DNA from 3 places in the Sphingomonas floccifaciens genome. Region 3 is predicted to be linked to each of the others. Evidence: predicted binding sites of a transcription regulator. Region 3 holds the regulator's gene; each other region holds the start of a gene.

What was found. The regulator LexA, encoded in region 3, represses DNA repair genes until DNA is damaged. The targets are predictions, from matches to a motif close to GTTCCNCNCTTGTTCT.
Region 1: the regulator LexA is predicted to act here: its motif matches at 1,954-1,969, upstream of ACFSC3_RS10655 (ribonucleoside-diphosphate reductase subunit alpha).
Region 2: the regulator LexA is predicted to act here: its motif matches at 6,128-6,143, upstream of ACFSC3_RS09775 (ImuA family protein).

Annotation. Positions count from the first base shown of each region.
Region 1 covers NZ_JBHUFC010000003.1:762,052-770,159, forward strand. The annotation lists gene ACFSC3_RS10655 (ribonucleoside-diphosphate reductase subunit alpha) at 1-1,885, opposite strand, end outside; gene ACFSC3_RS10660 (amidase) at 2,317-3,927, shown strand; gene ACFSC3_RS10665 (methylated-DNA--[protein]-cysteine S-methyltransferase) at 3,849-4,379, opposite strand; gene ACFSC3_RS10670 (DUF4345 domain-containing protein) at 4,481-4,915, opposite strand; gene ACFSC3_RS10675 (DUF2721 domain-containing protein) at 4,912-5,373, opposite strand; gene ACFSC3_RS10680 (ABC transporter ATP-binding protein) at 5,537-6,652, shown strand; gene ACFSC3_RS10685 (LacI family DNA-binding transcriptional regulator) at 6,716-7,726, shown strand; gene ACFSC3_RS10690 (extracellular solute-binding protein) at 7,726-8,108, shown strand, end outside.
Region 2 covers NZ_JBHUFC010000003.1:556,785-564,892, forward strand. The annotation lists gene ACFSC3_RS09760 (glycoside hydrolase family 32 protein) at 1-1,177, shown strand, start outside; gene ACFSC3_RS09765 (TonB-dependent receptor) at 1,318-4,122, shown strand; gene ACFSC3_RS09770 (glycoside hydrolase family 32 protein) at 4,287-5,915, shown strand; gene ACFSC3_RS09775 (ImuA family protein) at 6,175-6,906, shown strand; gene ACFSC3_RS09780 (DUF6504 family protein) at 6,827-8,108, shown strand, end outside.
Region 3 covers NZ_JBHUFC010000006.1:350,282-358,389, reverse strand. The annotation lists gene gltX (glutamate--tRNA ligase) at 1-1,283, opposite strand, end outside; gene ACFSC3_RS15285 (ComEC/Rec2 family competence protein) at 1,342-3,501, shown strand; gene lexA (transcriptional repressor LexA) at 4,018-4,698, opposite strand; gene ACFSC3_RS15275 (molybdopterin molybdotransferase MoeA) at 4,754-5,935, opposite strand; gene moaC (cyclic pyranopterin monophosphate synthase MoaC) at 5,940-6,416, opposite strand; gene trpC (indole-3-glycerol phosphate synthase TrpC) at 6,496-7,329, opposite strand; gene trpD (anthranilate phosphoribosyltransferase) at 7,326-8,108, opposite strand, start outside.

The DNA of each region.
Region 1 (8,108 bases), on a different contig from region 3:
CGCCAAGATTGAACTGCGGCTTGTCGAGCGTGTTGTCGGCTTCCACGCCGCCCTGGCCCTCGGACCCAGCGAACCCAGCCCGCTGGATCGACTTAGAGCGAAGGTAATAGAGCGACTTGATACCCAGTTCCCACGCGCGGAAGTGGAGCATCAGCAGATCCCACTTCTCGACGTCGGCGGGGATGAACAGGTTCAGCGACTGCGCCTGGTCGATGTAGGGCGTGCGGTCGCCGGCGAGTTCGAGCAGCCAGCGCTGGTCGATCTCGAAGCTGGTCTTGAACGTCGCCTTCTCGTCGTCCGACAGGAAGTCGAGGTGCTGGACTGACCCGCCACGCTCCAAAATGGAATTCCAGATCGCGTCGCTGTTCTTGGACTTTTCCTTGAGCAGCTTTTCGAGGTGAGCATTCTTCACCGACGTCGAGCCGCTGAGCGTCTTGTGGGTGTAGATGTTCGCCGGGATCGGCTCGATGCAGGCGCTCGTGCCGCCGCAGATGATGCTGATCGAAGCGGTCGGGGCGATCGCCATCTTGCAGCTGAACCGCTCCATCACGCCCATGTCAGCGGCGTCGGGGCAGGCGCCGCGTTCGACCGCGAGCTGCATCGATGCCTGGTCGACGGCGCTACGGACATGCTTGAAGATGCGCAGGTTCCACGACTTGGCCATCGCGCCTTCCATCGGCAGGCCACGCGCCTGGAGGAAGCTGTGGAAGCCCATGACGCCCAGACCCACCGACCGTTCGCGCGCGGCGGAATAGGCGGCCTTTTCCATGCCCGGCTCGGCGCGGTCGATATAGTCCTGGAGGACGTTGTCGAGGAAACGCATCACGTCCTCGATGAAGCCCTTCTCATCCTTCCACTGATCCCAGGTTTCCAGGTTCAGCGACGACAGGCAGCAGACCGCGGTGCGTTCGTTGCCCAGATGATCCTTGCCGGTCGGCAGCGTGATTTCCGAGCAGAGGTTCGAGGTCGAAACCTTGAGGCCGAGGTCGCGGTGATGCTTCGGCATCGTGTTGTTCACGGTGTCGGAGAACACGATGTACGGCTCGCCGGTGGCGAGGCGGGTTTCGACCAGTTTCTGGAACAGGCTGCGCGCGTCGACCTTGCCGCGCACCGAGCCGTCCTTTGGCGACTTCAGCTCCCATTCGGCGCCGTCGCGCACCGCTTCCATGAAGGCGTCGGGGATAAGGACGCCGTGGTGGAGGTTCAGCGCCTTGCGGTTGAAGTCACCGCTGGGCTTGCGGATTTCCAGGAACTCCTCGATCTCCGGATGCGAGATGTCGAGGTAGCAGGCGGCCGAGCCGCGGCGCAGCGAGCCCTGGCTGATCGCCAGCGTCAGCGAATCCATCACGCGGACGAACGGGATGATGCCGCTTGTCTTGCCGTTCAGGCCGACCGGTTCGCCGATGCCGCGGACGTTGCCCCAATAAGTGCCGATGCCGCCGCCGCGCGAGGCGAGCCAGACATTCTCGTTCCAGGTGTCGACGATGCCGTTCAGGCTGTCGGGCACGGAATTCAGGAAGCAGCTGATCGGCAGGCCGCGACCGGTGCCGCCGTTCGACAGCACAGGCGTCGCCGGCATGAACCACAGGCGCGAGATATAGTCGTAGATGCGCTGGGCGTGCGCGGCGTCGTCGGCGTACGCCGACGCCACGCGGACGAACAGATCCTGGAAGCTTTCGCCCGGCAGCAGATAGCGGTCGCGCAACGTTTCCTTGCCGAATTCGGTCAGCAGCGCGTCGCGGCTGTGGTCGACTTCGACCGGATAGGGGGTCGCGACGTGGCGGGAATCCCGGTCCGCCGGGGTGGCCGGCGCCGTCGTTTCGGTCGGGGTTTCGATGGTGGTCGCGTCCGTCACGTCGCTCTCCGCAGTATCCCTGAAATCCATCGTGCCGTCCCTCGTCTGCATCGCCGGTCCGACTCGTCGAAGACCGGCTTGTATCATCTTGCGATCCCGGAACAAAACGGGACCAATTCCTTGGCAAGGGGCGCAAGCCGGTGTTCGTACGATATGGGGTCGTACGGTGTGATCACCAAGGCTTGGGGTTGGTCCCCCGACACAACCACAACAGATTGTGCCCAATCTCGTTGCAAGGCAAGTCGGTAAACATGCGATGCGGTCAACGGTTCGTCGCTCGATTGGGCCGGAGAGTCCCACTGGCAAGCAGCGACGCGTGGACTTTCCTCGCCTTTTTGAAAGGCAAGAGTCGTCGTGCGAAACGAAAAAAATTTTGCTGTGGATCAGCTATGAACAGCTACCGATTGTGGTTGTCGGAGCCAGGGCATAGCGTCCGCCCGAAACCCAGGGGAGAGACGGATATGCGCATGGCATTGATCGGGATCATGGCGATTGTCGCGCCCGTCACGGCGCAAGCTCAGGCAGGTGCATCGGCGGTCGTCGAATTGCCGTTGGCTGACCTGTCGGCACGCATCGCGGGCGGACGGATGACGTCGGAGGCCGCGACCCGCGGTTACCTTGCCCGGATCGCGGCGATGGATCGCAAAGGACCGACGCTGCGCAGCGTCATCGCGGTCAATCCCGACGCCCTGGCGCAGGCGCGGGCTTCGGATGCGCGGGCGAAGGCGGGGCGGCGACTGGGGCCGCTCGACGGCGTTCCGATTCTGATCAAAGACAATATCGAGACGCTCGACCCCATCGCGACGACGGCGGGCAGCCTGGCGCTGAAGGACAATGTCACCCGCCGCGACGCACCGGTCGTCGCCCGCCTGCGGGCGGCGGGGGCGGTGATCCTCGGCAAGACCAACCTCAGCGAATGGGCGAACATCCGGTCGACCCGGTCGATGAGCGGGTGGAGCGCGGTCGGAGGGCTGGTGCGCAACCCCTATGCGCTCGATCGGACGGCCTGCGGATCGTCGAGCGGGTCGGGTGCCGCGGTGGCTGCAAGCTTCGCAGCAGCGGCGCTGGGAACGGAAACCGATGGATCGGTCGTCTGCCCCTCGGCGATCAACGGGCTGGTTGGCCTGAAGCCGACGGTCGGCGCGGTCAGCCGGACGCGGGTCGTGCCGATCAGCCATAGCCAGGACACGCCGGGGCCGATGGCGCGCAGCGTGCGCGACGCCGCGATGCTCTATTCGGCGATGGTCGGCAGCGATCCCGCCGACGCCGCGACAAAGGGAGCCGATGCGCAGCGGCGCGACTATGCTGCCGGCCTGTCGGAAGGTGCGCTAAAGGGCGTTCGGGTCGCGGTGCTCCGGCCCGACATGACGGCGGACCTGAAGTCGCGGTTCGATGCTGCGCTGGCGGTGCTGACCGCGGCCGGCGCGACCTTGGTCGACGTTCAGCGTCCGCCGACGCCCGGACTCGGCGATGCCGAGGGGCTGGTGCTGTACACCGAGCTTAAGGCTGACCTGGACGCCTATCTTGCCACAACGCCGGCGGCGGTGAGGACGCGGACGCTCGATCAGGTGATCGCGTTCAACGATGCGAATGCCGCGGCCGAAATGCCCTATTTTGCGCAGGAGACGTTCCTGGCGGCGGCGAAGACCAAGGGGTTGGCCGATCCCGCCTATCGCGCGGCGCGGGAAAAGAGCCGGGCACAGGCGGCGGGCGCGATCGATGCGATGTTGAAGAACGCCGATGCCCGGCTGATCGTCGCGCCGAGCTACGGTGCGGCGTGGTTCAGCGATCCGGTGCACGGCGACCGATCGACGGGCGCGAGCGCCAGTCAGCTGCCGGCGATCTCGGGCTATCCGCACCTGACCGTGCCGATGGGCCTCGTCCGGGCGCTGCCGGTCGGTCTGAGCTTCATCGGGCCGGAGTGGAGCGAGCAGATGCTGCTGGCGGCCGGCTATGCCTATGAGGTGCGGGCGAAGGCGCGCCAGGCGCCGCGCTACCTGCCGAGCGCAGATGCCGGGCCGGGTATGGACGGCGCGGTCGCGCCCGCGCGGCGTTTGAGCGTCAGGAGGTAGTCCTTCGCCGCCAGCCCGCCGGCGAACCCGGTCAGCGTGCCGTTCGTGCCGACGACGCGGTGGCAGGGGGTGACGATCGACACCGGATTGCGCCCGTTGGCGGCGCCCACTGCGCGCGACGCGGTCGGGCGCCCGATCTGCGCGGCGATCTGGGCATAGCTGCGCGTCTCGCCGTAGGGGATGGTATCGAGTGCCGCCCACACTTGCCGCTGAAAAGGCGTGCCGCGTGGGTCGAGCGGAAGGTCGAAGCGCGTGCGGATGCCGGCGAAATAGTCGGCGAGTTGTCGGGCGGCGGCGGTGAGGATCGGGTGGTCTGCGTTCTGTGTGGCATCCTCCAGCACGACGCGACCGGGGCGGTCGTCTTCCCACAACACGGCGACCAGTCCGGCGTCGCTTGCGATCAGTGCCAGTGCTCCGACGGGGGAGGGTATGGTCGTCGAGGAGAGCGGCATGGCTGGTATCCTACCGTGCTCCCGCGCAGGCGGGAGCCCAGGGCGGCGAGCGTTGCATTTCGTAACTCTGGGCTCCCGCCTGCGCGGGAGCACGGCAGGCTTTAGCGGCGAGCGCCGGCTGCCGCTTCCCGCGCCTTGCCTTCAAACCGATGCGCGACGCGGGTCTGCCACAGCAGAATGGCCGGCGCGATGCCGAGTTCGATGACCAGCCCGACCTGATGTCCGGTTGACGGCACACCGACTTTCACCAGCGACCACAGTCGCGCCAACCCGCCGACGACCGTCAGGAAGCCGAGCAAGCGCAGTCGCTCGGTCTTGCGCTCGATGCGCGGGATGCAGCTGACATAGGCGAGCAGCATCGCGAGGAAGAGGCCGGACACATAGCGGAAGTGGCTGTCGAGGTCGGTCGGGATGACGGGCGGCTTGCCCAGAAATTTCGGGCCACCGACGACCCCCGCGATGGCGGCCGTGAATGGTAGCAGCAGCACCAGTGCGACCGCGACCTGAAGCGCGCGCTTTTCGACAAGCGGACTCACCGGCGTTCGCGTTCGAGCAGTTCGGCGCGGACGTGGATCGCCTTCAGCGAGATATGCACCTCGACCAGGAACAGGATCAGCCCCAGCGTCAGCAGGATCATCGTGCCGATGAACAGCACCGCGACCGCCTGGCCGATGTGCAGGTTGACGATCCGCGCGACGAACAGCAGCGCGACGACGACGCAGACGGTGACGGCGCTCGCTACGCACAGGCTGATCGCGCTGCTGATCACGCCGATCCTCCGGTCGAGAATGCGCAATTCCCAGACGTGGCGGTCATGCTCCGGCCCGGTCGAGCGGGGATGCAGTTCCTCCAGCGCGCGCGACCGGTCGATGATCCGCGCGAGCCGCCCGGCCAGCACGTTCAGGATCGCGCCGATGCCCGCCAGCAGGAACACGGGCGCGATCGCGGTTTGAATGGTCGCAGCGACGGTCGACAGGCCGGGGGCGAAGGTCATGACGATAACCTAGTTTGCTCACACCGCGCGGGCAACGCTTCATGACTTGGCCGGATGGCTAAGGCGCTACGGCGGGCAGGTGCCGCCTTCGCCGGGGTCTGGCGCCGACACGGCAATCGCGCTTAAGTTGCTCACGCGGCCACGGACGGCCGGGAGAAGCTGGATGACGATCGTCAGCCTGACCGGCGCGACCAAGGCGTTTGGGGCGACCGAAGTGCTGCGCGGCATTGACCTGGAAACACGCGCGGGCGAGTTTCTGGTCCTGGTCGGACCGTCGGGGTGCGGCAAGTCGACGCTGTTGCGCGCGATCGCCGGGCTGGAGGATCTGGACGCCGGCGATGTGCGGATCGGTGGCGTGACGGTCAACGACCGCTCGCCGAGCGATCGGGGCATCGCGATGGTGTTCCAGTCCTACGCGCTCTACCCGCACATGACCGTCGCCGAGAATATGGGTTTCGCGCTGAAGCTGGCGAAGCTGCCGCGTGCCGAGATCGACGCGGCGGTCGCGCGGGCGGCGGATACGCTGGGTATCGCGCATCTGCTCGATCGCCGGCCCGCCGCTCTGTCGGGCGGACAGCGTCAGCGTGTCGCGATCGGCCGTGCGATCGTCCGCGAGCCCAAGGTCTTCCTGTTCGACGAGCCGCTGTCGAACCTCGACGCCGCGCTGCGCGTCAAGATGCGCTACGAATTCGCCGCGCTCCACCGCGCGCTCGGCACGACGATGATCTACGTCACGCACGATCAGGCGGAGGCGATGACGCTGGCCGATCGCATCGTCGTGCTGAACGGCGGGCGGGTGGAGCAGATCGGTACGCCGATGGAGCTCTATGAGGCGCCGGCGAACCTGTTCGTCGCGGGCTTCATCGGGTCGCCGGCGATGAACCGGCTGCCGGGGACGCTCGTCTCCGCGACCGCTGATATGGCGATGGTGCGGGTCGGCGATCGCATGGTCCAGGTCGCGGTCGATGCGCGTGCTGCGCCTGTGGGCAGCGCGGTGACGATTGGCGTCCGTCCCGAGCAACTGCGTGTTGCGAACGGACCGGACGGCCTGCCGGCGCGGGTGCGGTTCGTGGAGATGCTGGGGGGCACCAGCTACGTTCATTATGATCTGGCGGATATCGCATCGGCCGAGCCACTGGTCCGGCAGGCGGGCGGCAGCGTCGGCGATCCGATCGGGGACGATGCGATGCTGACGATGGCGCCGGAGCATGTCCATCTCTTCGATGCCGAGGGCCGGGCGTTCGACCGCCGCAGGATGGCGACGCGCAGTGCGGCGTGATCCGATCGATATCGCTTGAATTATAAAGCTGTAACCGGTTACCTGAGGCAAATGGGAGTGGGGATGAAGCGGGCGACGGCCACCATTCGCGATGTCGCGCGCGAGGCGGATGTATCGGTTGCCTCCGCCTCCCGCGCTTTAAACGGGCACGCCAATGTGACGCCCGCGACACGCGACCGCGTGATCGCGGCGGCGAACAAGCTGGCCTATGTCCCGCACCTGGGCGCGCGCAGCCTGACGATGGCGCGGACCAACACGATCGGCGTCGTGCTGCCCGACCTGTTCGGCGAGTTCTTTTCCGAAGTGATCCGCGGCATCGATCGGGCGGCGCATGCCGTGGGGCTGCAACTGCTGCTGTCAAACATGCACGGCGACGCCAGTGAGACGACGCAGGCGATCCGCGCGATGCGCGGACGGGTCGACGGCCTGTTGCTGATGTCGCCGGGCATCGACGCCGACTTCCTGACCGCGCATCTGCCGGCCGGACTGCCCACCGTCGTGCTCGGCAGCCGGATCGAGGGCGAAGGGCACAGTTCGATCGCGATCGACAACGAAGGCGGCGCGCGAGCGATGGTCGCGCATCTCGTCGCCTGTGGGTATCGACGGATCGCGATGATCTCCGGGCCGGAGGGCAATGGCGATTCGGACGGACGCTGCGCGGGTTTCCGTGCGGCGGTGGCCGACCTGTTGGGCGACCATGATCCGGTCGTCCTGCCGGGCGATTTCAGCGAAGACGCGGGATACGCGGCCGGCGCTGCGATCCTGGCTGACCGGCGTGGGATAGACGCGGTGTTTGCGGGCAACGACATGATGGCGGTCGGTTGCATGGCCGCTTTGTCCGCCGCGGGGATCGCGGTGCCGAACGGGATTGCGGTGGCGGGCTTCGACGATGTGCCGATCGCGCGCTACGTTCAGCCGCCGCTGACGACGATGCAGGTCCATATTGCGGAAATGGGCACGCGCGCCTTCGAGACGCTGATGGCGCTGATCGCCAGTCCCGACGCGCCACCGCCATCGCCGCAGACGCTGGAACCCGAACTGGTCGTCCGCCGATCGACCCGTCTGTCCGGCTGATGCCGGTCGACCGCCGCCAGATACTGGGCCTCGCCGCCGGGGGTGCGCTTGCGCTGGGCGGGTGCGGGACCGGACGAGCGGCGGACACGATCGATTTCTGGGCGATGGGCAACGAGGCGGCGGCGGTTGCGCCGCTGCTGCGTGCGTTCGAACGGGACCACGCGGGTACGCGGGTGCGGTTGCAGGCGCTGCCCTGGTCAGCAGCGCACGAAAAACTGCTGACCGGTTTCGCCGGCGGATCGCTGCCGCATGTCGCGCAGGTCGGCAATACCTGGCTGGCGGAGCTCGCTGCGATCGGTGCGATCGCGCCGCTGACGGGCGATACCGGCTGGGCAACGCAAGACGCCTTCCCCGCGGTGGTCGAGACCAATCGCATCCACGG
Region 2 (8,108 bases), on a different contig from region 3:
CGGCCGGGGCGGCAAGCCTCCGCTCGTCGCCGTCTTCACCGGACACAACCCGAAGGCGAAGCTGCAGTCGCAATACGTCGCATACAGCAACGACCGCGGACGCACCTGGATCGTGCACGGTGAGGTCCTCAGCGTCGGCTCGGCCGAATTCCGCGATCCCAAGGTGTTCTGGCACGAGGCCACCAAGCGCTGGGTGATGATCGCCGTCATGGCGCTCGAGAACCGGGCAGTCATCTTCACCTCGACCGACCTGAAGCAGTGGACCTTCGCCAGCAGCTTCGGCCCCGCCGGCGCCCGAGGCAGGAACTGGGAATGTCCCGACCTGTTCGAGATGCCCGTCGAGGGCGGCGCCAAGGGCGAGCGCAAGTGGGTGCTGTCGGTCAATCTGGGCGACAACGCCGTCGGTGGCGGTTCGGGCGGACAGTATTTTGTCGGCGGCTTCGACGGCCGCACGTTCACGCCAGCCCCCGGCTGGGGCGGCGAGACGCGATGGATGGACTACGGCGCGGACTTTTACGCGGCGGTCACCTACAACGACCTCCCCAGCCGCGATCCCCGCCGCATCTGGATTGGATGGGCCAACGACTGGCGATACGCCGAGGTAATCCCGACCTGGCCTTCGCGTGGCCTGATGACCGTGCCGCGCTCGCTCACCCTGCGCCGCACGGCCGACGGCTACCGCATCGTCCAGCTTCCAGTCCAGGAGCTGCAGGCCCTGCGCGGCGCACCGCGAGGCCCGACAGCGCTGAAGCTGGGCGACGCGCCCATCCCACTGCCCGTGGACGGCGGTAAGGCGGAACTCGAAATGGACCTCGATGTCGGCGATGCGGAGCAGATCGCGATCACGCTGACCGACGGGCAGGGCTGGCAGACAATCGTGGGCGTCAATCCCACCGGGAACGAGGTTTTCGTGGACCGGACGAGATCGGGCCCACACTTCCATGACGGATTTGCCAACCGGCACGTCGCTCCGGTCGAGATCAAGGGCAAGGTCCGACTGCGGATCCTGGTGGACGAGTCCATCGTCGAGGTCTTCGTGAACGGCGGCGAGCAGACCATCACCGACCGCTTCTTCCGTGGCGGCGGCCCGCTTTCCTGGAGTGCGAGCGCCCGCGGCGGAACCGCAACCGCAAACCTCACGGCCTGGCCGTTGCAGAACAGTGGAACCGGCGGATGAACCCAGCCTCGACCTAACGCGGCCCAGCCGCACCGGAAAGCCATGGACGACCCACGACGTCGCCACCGGCGGCGCGAGGGTGTCGTGCGTCCGTAACGATCAAAAGAAGCGACGACAGTCAACGATATTGGGAGGATACCATGAAGACCAGAAACGCACTGCTACTCGTAACGGCGTCCTTGGCGGCGCTGTGTGCATCCGCGCCCGCCACGGCGCAGGACGCTCCCGCCCAAGACGAGGCGGCGGATCCGCAGACGACCGACGACGACGCCACGACTTCTCGCGAGATCGTCGTCACGGGCTATCGCGCCTCGCTGGGTTCCGCGCAGACGATCAAGCGCAGTTCCGACGCGATCGTCGACGCGATCGTCTCTGAAGACATCGGCAAGCTGCCAGACAACAACGCCGCGGAGGCGATAGCGCGAGTGCCCGGCGTCCAGGTGCTGCGTTACAACGACGAGGCTGGCGTGGTGTTGGTGCGAGGCCTGCCCGACGTCGCCACGACCTTCAACGGCCGCGAGTTCTTCACCGCGGACGACCGCGTGCTCCACCTGCAGGACTTCCCGGCCGGCGTCGCCGCCGGCCTGGAGGTATACAAGTCCGGAACGTCGAACCTAATCGAACCCGGCCTGGCCGGCCTCATCAACCTGCGCTCCCGCCGCCCGTTCGACGTGCGCGATACCGAGATCGCCGGCGAGATCCGCGCGTCCTACAACGACCAGTCGCGATCCTTCGATCCGGCAGGCAACCTCCTGCTTACCAAGCGGTGGGATACGCCGATCGGCGAACTCGGCGCGCTCATCAACTTCAGCTACGTGCGGACGACCTACCGCAACGCCGACCGCTACGCCGATTCGGCCATCATCAGCCCACGCGGCTTCAACGAGGGTGATCCGGGCGATGACATCCCGGTCACCACCCCCGGCGTCGGCAACTTCCGTTTCCCGGCGAATGCCGGAAACTTCTACGAAAAGGGCGTGCGCCATCGTCCCGCGATCAACGGCACTGTTCAGTGGAAGCCGACTGCCGATCTCGAAGTGTATGCGGAGGGCCTCTGGCAGGCCTATCGCGGTGACGTCCTGCGCGACGCGTTCAACGTGAACTTCGAGCGGCGTAGCGCCGCCGGCCAACTACCGACGATCAGCAACGTCGTCCTTGTGCCCGGCGAGCCGAACAAGGCTGCGAGCTTCACAAAGACCGGGGGCTACGTGCCCGAGTTCTTCCGCTCGACGCAGGACGACAGCACCGACACCTATCAGGGCGCCGTGGGGTTCAAGTGGAAGACCGGAAGGGCGACCCTCTCCGGCGACTTCGCCTACACGAACTCGAAGTACAAGGCGAAGGAGGACAGCGTCGACGCCCAGCTCGCGACCGCTCCGACGATCAACGTCGACTGGGATGTGCGTGGCTCCGCCGTGTTCGACCTCGGCAACTATGACATCTCCAACCCGGCCAACACCCTCTGGCGGGGCTACTTCCAGCGGGACTTCGTCACGAAAGGCGACGGGGTGCAGGGTCGGCTAGACCTCGACCTTGAAACCGACTGGTCCTGGTTGCCGCGCCTCCAATTCGGCATCCGAGCCACCGACCGCACCGCGGCGGTGCAGAACAACAATCGATACGGATACACCGCGTTCGCCGGACTTCGTCTGGACAGCCTGCCGACGGGCACGCTCGAACTCATCAGCGACGGCTTTCGGGGAGACCCGCAGCGTTTTCAGAATTGGCTAGCCGCTCCGCGGCAGTCGATCCGCGACAACGTCGATGCGCTTCGCCAGGCCACGCTTCGAACAGTTCAACAACTGACGGTGCTCTATCCCAACGACTTCGGAATCCGTGAGGCGGTCACTAAGTTCGCGACCGAGGAGATCCCATACGATCCGTTCGGGGGCTTCCGCGCCCGCGAGGCAAGCTATGCCGGTTATGCCCAAGGGAAGTTTGACTTTGACCTGGGTGGGGAGGTGCGCGCCGACGGAACGTTCGGCGTGCGCGTGGTCAACACAGACGGCCGCTACTCGGGCTTCTCGCGCATCGACGGTCAGCCTGTGGCGCAGACCACACGTCAGAACTACGTCGACGTCCTGCCGTCGATCCAGACCAGAATCCGCTTCTCCAATGAACTTCAGCTACGCCTGGCCTTCAATCAGACACGCACGCGACCTGGGTTCGGTCAGCTCAACCCCTCGTTGAACATCACGCGCAACAATCCAGGGCCCGACGGATCGCCACCCCGCTACGCGGCCTTCGGGAGCGGCGGCAATCCAGATCTGAAGCCGCTGACATCCGACAACTATGACGCGACCTTCGAATACTATTTCTCCAAGAACGGGTCGGCGACGGTCGCCGTGTTCTACCGCGACCTGTTCGGGTTCATCAACAACTACACTCGCGACGTGCAGGATCCGGTCTACGGCCTCATACAGATCAACCGGCCCGAGAATGCCGGAGCGGGCAAGATTAAAGGCGCGGAGGCCTCGTTTCAGACGTTCTTCGACTTCCTGCCCGGTTTTCTGTCGGGCTTTGGCACTCAATTGAACGTCACCTACCTCGACGGCACCAATGGACTGCCGACCGTGCTTGGCGAGGGCGCGCGCCAGGTAAGGATTCCCGGACTGTCGAAGTGGGCTTACAACCTGACCGCCTTCTACGAACGAAATGGCCTCTCGGCGCGGCTGTCCTACAACCGCCGGTCGAACTTCATCAACAGCTACAATCGCAATGCCAACGAGGAACTGTATGCCGGTGAGATCTCGCGGCCGGTGGCGCGCCTGGACTTCTCGTTGTCCTACGAAGCGATGAAGGGGATCACGATCGTGGCGAACGCCAGCAATCTGCTGGGAGAGCCGTTCAACAACTACCGCTACTACAACGAAACCCAATACTTCGGTCGCGATCTGCGGGTGGAGGGTCGCTACTACAGCCTCGGTCTCCGCTTCAAGATGTAGCCGGACGACGCGGACCGCATGGCGCGGCGAGCAGCCATCCATGCGGTCCGCCTCGCTTCCATCCCTGCGCAGTCAACCCAACTCCGACGCGAGCCAGACGCTCGCCCGTGACCCTGGGCGCCAGCCCGCCGCATCGCCGTCACACAATGGAAGGAACTCGACCAATGGACATCGTCCCCTTCTACACCCGGCGCCGGGCGCTGGGCATGATCGCGGCCCTTCCCGTGATAAGCTCGTGTGGATCCACCTCCGCCGGCGGCACCATTACCGCTTCGCCCCCTCCGACGCCGAGCACGCCAAGCCCAACTCCAACTCCAACCAACACCGCCTCGGCCGCCAACGGACGTCCGCGATACCACATCGCCGCTCCGGAAGGTGGCTGGATAAACGATCCGCAGCGTCCGATCCGCGTGGGCGGCAGTTGGACCATGTGGGCCCTGTTCAATCCCACCTATCCGGCCGGCGGCACCGCGTGGCGGCGTTGGACCTCAAGCGACCTCGTCACCTGGCAGGACCGCGGCGTCTCGATACCGCGCAACACGAATGCCCTAGGCGACATCTGGACAGGTAGCACCGTCATCGATGCCGCGAACACCGCCGGCTTCGGTGCAGGCGCCCTCATCGCCATCGTCACCATGCCCGCCGACAACGCCGCAGGGCAGAATCAGTCCTGCGCGCTGTGGTATTCGCTGGACGGCGGAGCCACCTTCACCTTCCACGCAATCGTCCTTCCCAACTTCCCGGGCAACAGGCCGTTCCGCGATCCCTCCGTGTTCTGGCACGAACCAACGGGCCGCTGGGTCCTGACCCTGTCTGAGGAGGGCAAGATCGGCATCTACACCTCGCCGGATCTCAAGCGGTGGACCTATGCGAGTGGCTTTTTGTCCAGCCTCGTCGGCGGCATCATGGAATGCTCGCAGCTCTTCAAATTACACCTCTACAATGCGGACGGGATGACGTCGTCGGACAAGTGGGTGCTGCTCGTCGGTGGCGACGGCAACGCGACTGGTTTCACCGGCGGGACCTACTACTGGGTCGGCGACTTCGACGGAACCAACTTCACCGCAATGTCCCCCACCGGCCGATGGCTGGATGGCGGAGCCGATTTCTACGCAACGGTCGTCTGGGCCGATCCGCAGGCAGCCGATCCGCTCGCGTCGGCCTTTGCGATCGGGTGGATGAGCAACTGGGCCTACGCCAACCAGCTTACCACGACCTACGGCTACCGCGGCCAGCAGAGCATCGTCCGCCAGTTGCGGCTCAAGATCGTCGACGGAACTCCAAGGCTGCTGAGCACACCGCTCGCTTCTCAAAGCTCGGTGTTCACTAGGACCGTATCGGGCTCGGACCAGACGATCAGCGAGGGCACCGATTATTCATGGCCGGCTGGCGCCGGCGCCGTCGCCTGCCGCATCGACCTGACGCTGACGCGGGTCGGATCGGCGTGGCCAACCGGCCTCTGGCTCTCGGTCCGCGGCGGCGACGGCTACTTCACGCAGGCGGGCCTTGCCCTGCGCGACAATGCCGCGTTCATCAAGCGCGACACGAGCGGTCCAAACGCTCCCAACAGCGACGCCTGGCGCGCAAACCGGAGTGTGGCCTGCGACTTTTCCGCCGGCACGGTCAAGCTAAGCCTGTTCGTCGATGCAGGCTCCGTCGAACTCTTCCTAAACGACGGGGCCGCGACGATGTCCGAACTGATCACAGCCCCGATGACCGCGGTCGGTCTCAATCTCAATGCGGCTGGCGGCAGCGTCAAGGTTTCGGACGTGAAGGTATCAAGCGTCGACTGACGATCCGCCTCCCGGTGGCGGACAAAGCGGCATCAATTCATTGCTCGGCCCTCGCATCGCTCTTTGCACGCCGGCGCCCGGCGCTGCGTCCGCGTCCCGGCCTCGGCGCCGACCACATGCGATCTCACCCTCGCCTCTGGGTCGGCGCGGCAGCCCGCGCGTTGGGTAATGATGCACGACGCCACAGATTAATTGACAAGGCTTGGACGAGAAGAACAAATAAGGAACGAATCCCCGCCCTCGCGAGTCCATCAGTGCCATGCTCCAGTCCGTCGTCCTCGAAGATCTGCGTGCGCGCATCGCGCGGATCGAGGGCACGGGCGCCCGGCACGGCGCTATCCCATTCGGCGTGGATGCGCTCGATTCGCGTCTTCCGGGAGGCGGGATCGCCACGGGCGCGCTGCATGAGGTGGCTGGCGGTCCCGACATCGCCGACGACGCCAGCGCCACCATCTTCCTAGCCGGGATCCTCGCCCGCATCGAGGGTCCGGTGCTCTGGTGCCTGAGGTGGCGCGACCTGTTCGCGCCGGCGCTCCACCTGGCTGGACTCCACCCCGACCGGGTGATCCACGTCGAGGCCGGGAGTGACGCGAACGTGCTGCTGGCGATGGAGGAGTCGTTGCACCACGCCGGCCTCGCGGGCGTCGTCGGCGAGATCGGCAGATACTCGACCACCGCGTCGAAGCGGCTGCAGCTTGCGGCCGAGGCATCGGGCGTCGCGGCGTTCGTCTTCCGCCGGTCGTCGAGGATGGATCAGGCGGCCGAGGGGACGGCGGCGGTCACGCGGTGGCGGATCACGGCCGTGCCGAGCCAGGACCTCGGCATCCCCAGCCTCGGACGTCCGCGCTGGCGGGTGGAGCTCGAACGCGCGCGCGGCGGGAACCCGCACGCCTGGATCGTGGAGGGGTGCGATGAGAAGGGTCGCATCGGTCTTCCTGCCGACGTGGTCGACCGACCGGTTGCGCAGGACGGCCGCCAAGTCGCGGCCTGAGGCCGGCGCGCCCGCGGTCGGTCCGCTCGCGACCGCGATCCCGGTCCACGGCCGCCGCGTGATAGCTGCGGTCGACGCGGCCGCGCGCGCGCTCGGGGCGGCGCCGGGCATGACGGTGACGAAGGCGCGGATGCTCGCGCCGGGGCTTCAGGTCGTCGATGCCGAACCCGAGGCGGACGCGGACGGCCTGCGCCGTCTCGCGCTGTGGGCGGGGTCGCGCTATTCGCCGCTTGTGGCGCCCGATCCGCCCGACGGCCTGTGGATCGACGTCACCGGCTGCGCGTCGTTGTTCTCGACCGAGCGCGCTTTGCTGAAGGATCTGCATCGCCGCGCGTCCGCATTCGGCCTCACGGTCCAGATCGCGGTCGCCGATACGGCGGGCTGCGCACATGCGGTCGCGCGCCACGTGCCGGCGGGGCGGCCGGTGACGGTCGAGCCGGGTGAGCACCGCAAGGCGATCGCATTGTTGCCGGTGTCGTCGCTCAGGCTCGAGCAGCCGACGGTGGAGGGCTTGCGCAAGCTCGGGTTCGACCGGATCGAGCAGTTGATCGGCGCGCCGCGGGGGCCGCTCGCCAAGCGGTTCGGGCGGGCCCTGCACAGGCGTCTCGACCAGGCGCTTGGCAACATGCCCGAGCCGATCGAGCCGATCTTCCCGGAGCACCTTCCCCGAGCGCGACGCGCGTTCATGGAGCCGATCGCCACGCCGGAGGCCTTCGGCCGGGTGATCGGCGACCTCGCGGCCGACGTCGTCGGCCAGTTGGTCCGCGTCGGCAGGGGGGCGCGCCGCCTCGACTGCCTCTTCCACCGCGTCGATGGGCATTTGCAGGCGGTCCGCGTCGGCACGGCGACGCCGACGCGCGACGATTCGCACATGGCCAAGCTGCTTCGCGCCAAGGTCGAGACGGTCGAGCCGGGGCTAGGCATCGAGGCGATGACGCTCATCGTCCCGCTATCCGAGGCGATGGGCGCTTCCCAGCGCGACGGGCTGGAGACCGGCATGGGCCGGGGTCCCGACCTCGCGTCGCTCGTCGACGCGCTGTCCAACCGCTTCGGCAGCGGCAGCCTCCACCGCGCGGCGCCGCGCGCGGGTGCGATGCCCGAGCGCTCGGTCGATCGGCCAGTCGCGCTCGCGGTGCCGGGCGGCGTCGCCTGGGATGACGACCTGCCGCGGCCCGCGCGCATGCTCGCGCGGCCCGAGCCGG
Region 3 (8,108 bases):
GTTTCGAGCGCTTCCGTATCCCAGTCATCGACCGCGTCAAGCGCGGCGTGCAATCGGGCTAGCAACGCGGGAGCGTCCCCCTCCAGCAAAGCTGCCGCAGCAGCATCCATTTCCAGTGGGCGGGTGCGAAAGAGAAACGCCGCGCCATCGGCAAGTTCGAGGATGTTGGCGGCGCGCGGCTTCAGCGACGCCATGCTGCGTCGCAGCAGGTCACGCCGCTCTACCGTCGGTTCGAAACCGAGATGGGGCGCGACCAGATCGGCTAGCCGGCTATCGTCGGCCGAGCGGATGTAATGGCCGTTCAGGTTCTCCAGCTTCTTCGTATCGAACCGTGCTGGTGATTTTCCGACGCCATCGAGATCGAACCATTCGATCGCCTGTTCGCGGCTGATGATCTCGTCGTCGCCGTGGCCCCAGCCCAGACGCAGGAGATAGTTGAACAGCGCCTCGGGCAGGATGCCGAGTTGATCGCGATACTGGTCGACGCCCAGTGCGCCGTGCCGCTTCGACAATTTGCCGCCATCGCCACCGTGGATCAGCGGGATATGGGCATAGACCGGCTCCGCCCAGCCCATCGCGCGGATGATGCTGAGCTGGCGGAAGGCGTTGTTGAGATGATCGTCGCCGCGGATGACATGGGTGACCCCCATGTCGTGATCGTCGACGACGACCGCGAGCATATAGGTCGGCGTGCCGTCCGACCGAAGCAGGACCATGTCGTCGAGTTCGGCGTTGGCGACGGTGACGCGACCCTGCACCAGGTCTTCGATGACCGTCTCGCCCTCGCGCTCGGCCTTCACGCGGACGACAAAGGGCTGCCCCTCCGGCGCGGTAGCGGGATCGGCGTCGCGCCACGGCGAGTTCAGGCGGAAGGGGCGGCGCTCGGCCTCCGCCGCGGCACGCGCGGCGGCGAGTTCGTCCTGCGTCATGTAGCAGCGATAGGCGCCGCCGCGGGCAATCAATTCCTCGACAACTTCGGCATGACGGCCGGCGCGTGTCGACTGGAAAACGGGTTCCTCGTCCCAATCGAGGCCGAGCCAGTTCAGTCCGTCGAAGATGACGTCGATCGCTTCGCTGGTCGAGCGCGCCTTGTCCGTGTCCTCGATCCGCAACAGCGCCTTGCCGCCGTAATGCCGCGCGTAGAGCCAGGCGAACATGCCGGTGCGGGCGTTGCCGATATGCAGATAGCCGGTCGGTGACGGCGCGAAGCGGGTCACGACCGCAGGGTTCGTGGCGGGGGTGGGGGCGCGATTGGCCGCGCCGGTTTCGGTGGTTGCGCTCACGCGCCGCTGCTCCCAGGATCGAGGACTAATGGCCAGTCCAGCCGCGCCGCGCCCTAGCATGGCCCTCACCGGGCTTCAAATCCGCTTGCCCGACTGGCGGGCGGGCGTGCTTGAGCGCTGGCTGGAGGCGGAGCGGGATGCGCTGGTCCTGTGGTTGCCGGTCGCGCTCGGCGCCGGGATCGCGGCGTGGTTCGTGCTGCCGGACCGGGCGGACTGGATCGGATGGATGCTCGCGAGCGGCGGCGTCGCGGCGGCGGGGCTGGTCCTGGCGGGCGGGACACGCGCGGGGCGCGTGCTGCTGGTCGGCGGTCTGACGGCGGCGCTCGGATGCGCTCTGGTCTGGTGGCGGGCCGAGCGGGTCGCTGCTCCGGTCCTGGCGCGGCCGGCGGTTGTGGCCTTCAGCGGTGTGGTCGAGCGGATCGAGCCATTGCCGGCGCGGGATTTGACGCGACTGACGCTTGCTACCGAGGCGGCATCGGGTCTGCCCCCGCGGGTGCGGGTCAATCTGGCCGATGGCGATATGCCGGCGGGACTGACGCGTGGCGCCCGGATCGCGTTGCGCGCGCGGTTGATGCCGCCGGCCGGGGCGGCCGTACCGGGAGCGCATGACTTCGCACGTGTCGCGTGGTTCGCGCGGATCGGTGCGACCGGCCGCGGCTTTGCGCCGGTGACGATCGTCACGCCGGGCGAAGCGGCGGGGAGCGACCTTCGTCAGCGGCTGTCGCAGCACGTCCGTTCGAGATTGCCCGGTTCCGAGGGGGCGGTAGCGGCGTCGCTTGCGACGGGGGACCAGGGCGCGATCCCGGAAACCGATGCCGAGGCGATGAGACGATCAGGCTTGGCGCATCTGCTGTCGGTCAGTGGGTTGCACATTACGGCGGTCGTCGCGGCCACGATGGTGGTCGTGCTGCGGTTGCTGGCGCTCAGCCCGTGGCTTGCGCTGAACCTCCGCCTGCCGCTGGTCGCAGCCGGGGCCGGTGCGGTGGCGGCGATCGGCTATACCTGGCTGACCGGCGCGGAGGTACCGACGCTGCGCTCGTGCATCGCCGCGCTACTGGTGCTGGCCGCTGTAATGCTGGGGCGGGAGGCGATCACCCTGCGCCTCGTTGCGGTCGGCGCGCTCTTGGTGCTGCTGCTGTGGCCCGAGGCGCTGGTCGGTGCCAGTTTCCAGCTATCCTTCGCCGCCGTCACCGCGATCGTCGCACTGCACGAGCATCAGCGCGTGCGGGCCTTCTTCGCGTCGCGGGACGAAGATTGGGGACGACGCGCACTCCGCAGCCTTGCATCATTGCTGCTGACGGGGCTGGCGGTCGAGGCGGTGTTGATGCCGATCGCTCTGTTCCACTTCCACAAGGCGGGACTGTACGGCGCGCTCGCCAATATCGTTGCGATCCCGCTGACGACGTTCGTCATCATGCCACTCGAGGCGCTGGCGTTGAGCCTCGACGCGGTCGGTTTCGGCGCGCCTTTCTGGTGGCTGTGTGGCAAGGCTTTGGCGCTGCTGCTCTGGATCGCCCGCACCACAGCGGACGCGCCCGGCGCGGTCGCGGCGTTGCCGATGATGCCCCGCGGTGCCTTTGGTTTGATGGTCGGCGGCGGGATCTGGGTGTTGTTGTGGCGGACGCCGGTGCGCTGGGTCGGCGTGGCGCCCGTTTTGGCGGGGGCGGGGTGGGCTTTGGCAACCCCCGCGCCCGATCTGATCGTGACCGGCGACGGGCGGCATCTGGCGGTTCGGATGGATGACGCGCAGTTGGCGGTCTTGCGAGAACGGGCCGGAGATTATGTCCGCGATCTTCTGGCAGAAGGCGGCGGCGCGGATGGCGAACTTCCGGCGATCGACGACATGCGGCAGGCGCGGTGCAATGCCGATCTCTGCCTGGCACGGATCACGCGAGGTGGGCGAACGTGGCGGGTGCTGGCGACGCGCAGTAGTTATCACCTGGATATCGCAGACCTCACGGCGGCCTGCAGGCGGGCCGATGTCGTAGTCAGCGAACGACGCCTGCCGCGGACGTGCCGGCCGAGATGGCTCAAACTGGACGGTGTGACTTTGCGCACGTCAGGCGGCGTCGCGGTGAGCTTTGCGCCACTGCTGGTGCGTCGGGTGGCCGATGATCATGGATCGCATCCCTGGGTTCGTCCGCCCGCCGTAATGCCGCCGAGGGGGCGTGAAAACGACCAGCCTAGGCCCGGCCCGCACGGAAAAACGGTGCGCTGATCTCCAATCGGTCGGGTAGGCCCGTCGGACCTCCACCCGATCCGCTCGCCCTGAGCGAGGACGCCGCATGTCTTGGGCAAGGTCATAGGGGGCAGGAGACTCAGGTGCTTCGACTTCGCTCAGCACGAACGGAGAAGGATTGAGTCATTGGAATGTTTTCCAGCCAGATCGACCCATCCTGCCTTTCGGCGAAGACCGGCACCGCGGCAGCCCAAGCGCCGCCGCCCGCCGACGCTTCGGCCTCCGCCGGAGCCCGGTTGTGCTTCACCTTAGTTGATTGGCCTCAAACCATTCAAAACTCCAAGCGGCCGCCGGCCAAGTGGAGTCTTTGGCCACGCCTCCCACCAGCCCGGCAGCGGTTAGGGCCGGTCCTGTCCCGGTTACGGCGACGCTCCAAAGTGCTCGCCTCCTGCAATCAAGGCCGCCGATAGCCGTTGCCAGCTTTCGCGCGACCATCTCGCCCGACACACCGAAGCTCCCGATCCGTCCCATTTCGAGACGGGTCAGGGCCTATTCTCAATAGCGACGCAGTAACCCGGCCAGCTTGCCCTGCACGCGAACCTGTCGCGCGCTGTAGCGCTGCGGATCATAGGAGCGGTTGGCCGGGTCGAGTCGGACCATGCTGCCTTCGCGGTAGAAGGTCTTCAGCGTCGCCTCGTTCTCGTCGATCAGCGCGACGACGATGTCGCCGTCGCGCGCGGTCTCGGTGCGGCGGATCAGCGCATAGTCGCCGTCGAGAATGCCCTTCTCGACCATCGAGTCGCCCGACACTTCCAGCGCGTAGTGCTCGCCCGACCCGAGCAGCGCGGCGGGGACGGGCAGCATCGTCGCCCCTTCCATCGCCTCGATCGGAACGCCCGCGGCGATGCGGCCGTGGAGCGGGATTTCGATCACGTCGTTCGCCGGCGCGGGTGGCGTCTTGCCCGCGAATGTTGACGAAGTTGAGGGCTGCGGCGCGGGCTTGGCAGCCTTCGCATCGGCCCGCTCCGGCATCTTCAGCACTTCGAGTGCGCGGGCACGGTTCGGCAGGCGGCGCAGGAAGCCGCGTTCCTCCAGAGCCGAGATCAGGCGATGCACGCCCGACTTCGACTTGAGGTCGAGCGCCTCCTTCATCTCCTCGAACGAGGGCGACACGCCGCTCTCGTTCAGGGAATCGTTGATGAAGCAGATGAGTTCGTGCTGCTTCTTGGTGAGCATGAGGGCCTCCGTCCCGGAACAGACGACGAACGTATGCGGTTTGTTCCCGGGCCTGTCAAGCGATCATCAGGATTTCCGCCGAGTCGCCGAATCGGGCGGCGGTGGCGTGCGGCGGCCGGACGATCAGGCAGGTCGACCGCGCCAGCGTCCGGAGCATCGAGCTGTCCTGGATGGTCGAGGCGAATGCGGCGCCATCGCGAAGTTCGGCGCGCAGATAGTCGGTGCGCTCGCCGTTCGCCGGCAAATCCTCTCCCAGTTTTGCGGTGAGCGTTGGCGGGGAGGGATCGGCCGCGCCGGCGAGGTGTCGAACGAGCGGCTTCACGAACAGTTCGGCGGTGACGAAGGCCGAGACCGGATTGCCCGGCAGGCCCATGACGACCGCCCGTCCCAGCCGCCCGGCCATCATCGGCTTGCCGGGACGTAGCGCTATCCGCCAGAAATCGATCGTTGCGCCAGCGGCTTCGAGCGCAGGACGGACGAGGTCGTGATCGCCGACCGACGCGCCGCCCGTCGTCACCAGCACATCGGCATCGACGGCACGGAACGCCGCCTCAAGTGCGTCGGCGCGGTCGGGCAGGATGCCGAGATCGAGGATGTCGACGCCCAGCGGGGCGAGCATCGCGGCAAGCATGACGCCGTTTGATTCCGGCAGTTGCCCGGCATCGAGAGACTGGCCGGCAGGCACCAGCTCATCCCCCGTCGCGGCGATCGCGACCCGGACACGGGCGTGGACGGGCAGGGTCGCGTGCCCCCCGATCGCCGCGACGGCGAGCCTGGCGGGCGTGATCGCGGCACCCGCGGGGATCAGAACGTCACCGTCGGCGAAATCCAGACCGCGGCGGCGGACGTTCCGGCCGGGGTGGGCGGGTCCTTCGCCGGAAAGGTGAATGATGTCGCCCTCCGCGCGGGCTTCCTCCTGCACCAGCACGCAGTCGGCCCCCGCCGGCATCGTCGCGCCGGTGAAGATGCGTACGCTCTCGCCTGCGCCGACCGCGCCGGTAAAGGGGCGACCGGCCGCGCTTTCGCCGATCAGGCGTAGCGGGCGGCCGAGATCGGCATGGCGGATCGCATAGCCATCCATCGCCGACAGATCGCTCGCCGGTTGCGTGCGGCGCGCACGGATGTCGGCGGCGGCATAGCGATGCGCCGCTTCGGCCAGTGCGACATGCTCGATCGCGAGCGGCGTGCCGAGCGCGAGGACGCGGGCCTGGGCCTCGGCGACGGGAAGCAGGGGCATGGCGTCAGGCGTCCGCCGCGAACCAGTCGCCCGACTTGCCGCCGGTCTTTTCCAGCAGCCGGACGTGGTCGATGACCATCCCCTTATCGATCGCCTTCGCCATGTCGTAGAGCGTGAGCAGTGCGACGGTGGCGGCGGTCAGCGCCTCCATCTCGACCCCGGTCTGGCCGGCGGTGGCGCAGGTCGCGGTGACGGTGATGCCGGTGTCGTCGAGGTCGAGGTCGATCGACGCCTTCGTCAGCGGGAGCGGGTGGCAGAGCGGGATCAGGTCCGACGTGCGCTTCGCAGCCATGATGCCGGCGATGCGCGCGGTGGCGAGGACGTCGCCCTTCTTGTTGCTGCCGTCGCGGATGGCCGCGATCGCCTTCGCCGACATGATGATGCGACCGCGTGCGACGGCGCGGCGCTGGGTCGCGGGCTTCGCGCCGACGTCGACCATGTGCGCGGCGCCGGTAGAGTCGAGGTGGGTGAGGTCGTTCATTCCCTCTCCCCGTGGGAGAGGGAGGGAGCCGGCGCAGCCGGCGGAAGGGTGAGGGCGGGGGTAGGCGTCATCGCTACCCTCACCCTCCCACGCCTTCGGCGCGGGCTCCTCCCTCTCCCGCGGGGAGAGGGGAAAGCAGTGCGCGCGTCGCGGCTTCGACATCCGCCTGGCGCATAAGGGACTCGCCGACCAGGAAGCAGCGGATGTCGTGTTCGGCCATCGCGTCGAGCTCGGCGCGGGTGGTGAGGCCGCTTTCCGCGACAAAGGTGCAGCCCTCCGGCGCGCGGCCGACGAGTTCGTAGGTGCGCGCAAAATCGACCGTGAAGTCCTTGAGATTTCGGTTATTCACCCCGATCAATCGCGACTTCAGCGCCAGCGCCCGGTCGAGTTCGTCGGCGTCGTGGACCTCGACCAGCACGTCCATGCCCAGGCCGATCGCGGCATCTTCGATCTCTGCCATCGCGCCGTCGTCGAGTGCGGCGACGATGATCAGGATCGCGTCGGCGCCGATCGTCCGCGCCTCGATCACCTGCCAGGGGTCGACCATGAAGTCCTTGCGGATCACCGGCAGGCGGCAGGCGGCGCGGGCGGCGATCAGATAGTCTTCGTGGCCCAGGAAATAGGGCGCATCGGTCAGCACCGACAGACAGGCGGCGCCGCCCGCCTCATAGGCGCGGGCATGCGCCGGGGGATCGAAGTCCTCGCGGATCAGACCCTTGGACGGCGACGCCTTCTTGATCTCGGCGATCAGGCCATAGCCGGTCGCCGCCTTCGCATCGAGCGCGCGGCGGAAACCACGGGGCGGGGTCTGGGCCAGTGCGAGGGCCGACAGGTCGGCGAGCGATGTCGCGCGGCGGCGTGTCGCCACCTCGTCGCGCTTCGTCGCCAGGATGGTATCGAGCATCGTCGTCATGCGTAGGCGATCCAGGAATCGAGCAGCGCGTTCGCGCGGCCGGCGTCGAGCGCTTCGGCGGCGAGCGCGGCGCCTTCGGTGAGGTCGGGGGCGGCCTGCGCAATGACCAGCGCGGCGGCGGCGTTGAGCAGGACGGCGTCGCGGTAGGGGCCGTGCTCGCCGGTCAGCAGGCGGCGGAGGGCGAGCGCGTTATATGCGGGGTCGCCGCCCCGGATGGCGGAGAGCGGGCCGCGAGGGAGGCCGGCGTCCTCCGGCACGATCCGCTCGGGCAGGTCGCAATCGCCGACACGCAGGACCACCGTCGCCCCCGCGCTGGAGATTTCGTCGAGCCCCTCTTCGCCGGAAACGACCGCGGCACCCTCCGCGCCAAGGCTCTCCATCGCCTCGGCATAGATCGGCGCATAGTCGGGGCGGGCGATGCCGATCAGCTGACGGGTGACATGCGCCGGATTGGCGAGCGGCCCCATCAGGTTGAAGATCGTGCGCCGGCCGAGCCGCTGACGGATCGGCTGGATGCGCTTCATCGCGGGGTGGTGGTTGCCGGCGAAGAGGAAACAGATGCCGAGGTCGGCGAGCGTCGCCTCCGCCATCGCACCCGCACGCGCCATGTCGAGGCCGAGCGCTTCCAGCGTGTCAGCGGCGCCGGCCTTGGACGAGGCGGCCCGGTTGCCGTGCTTGGCGACGGGGACGCCGCAGGCCGCGACGACCAGGCTGACCGCGGTCGAGACGTTAAGGGTATGGTGCCCGTCGCCGCCTGTGCCGCAGACGTCGATGGTGCC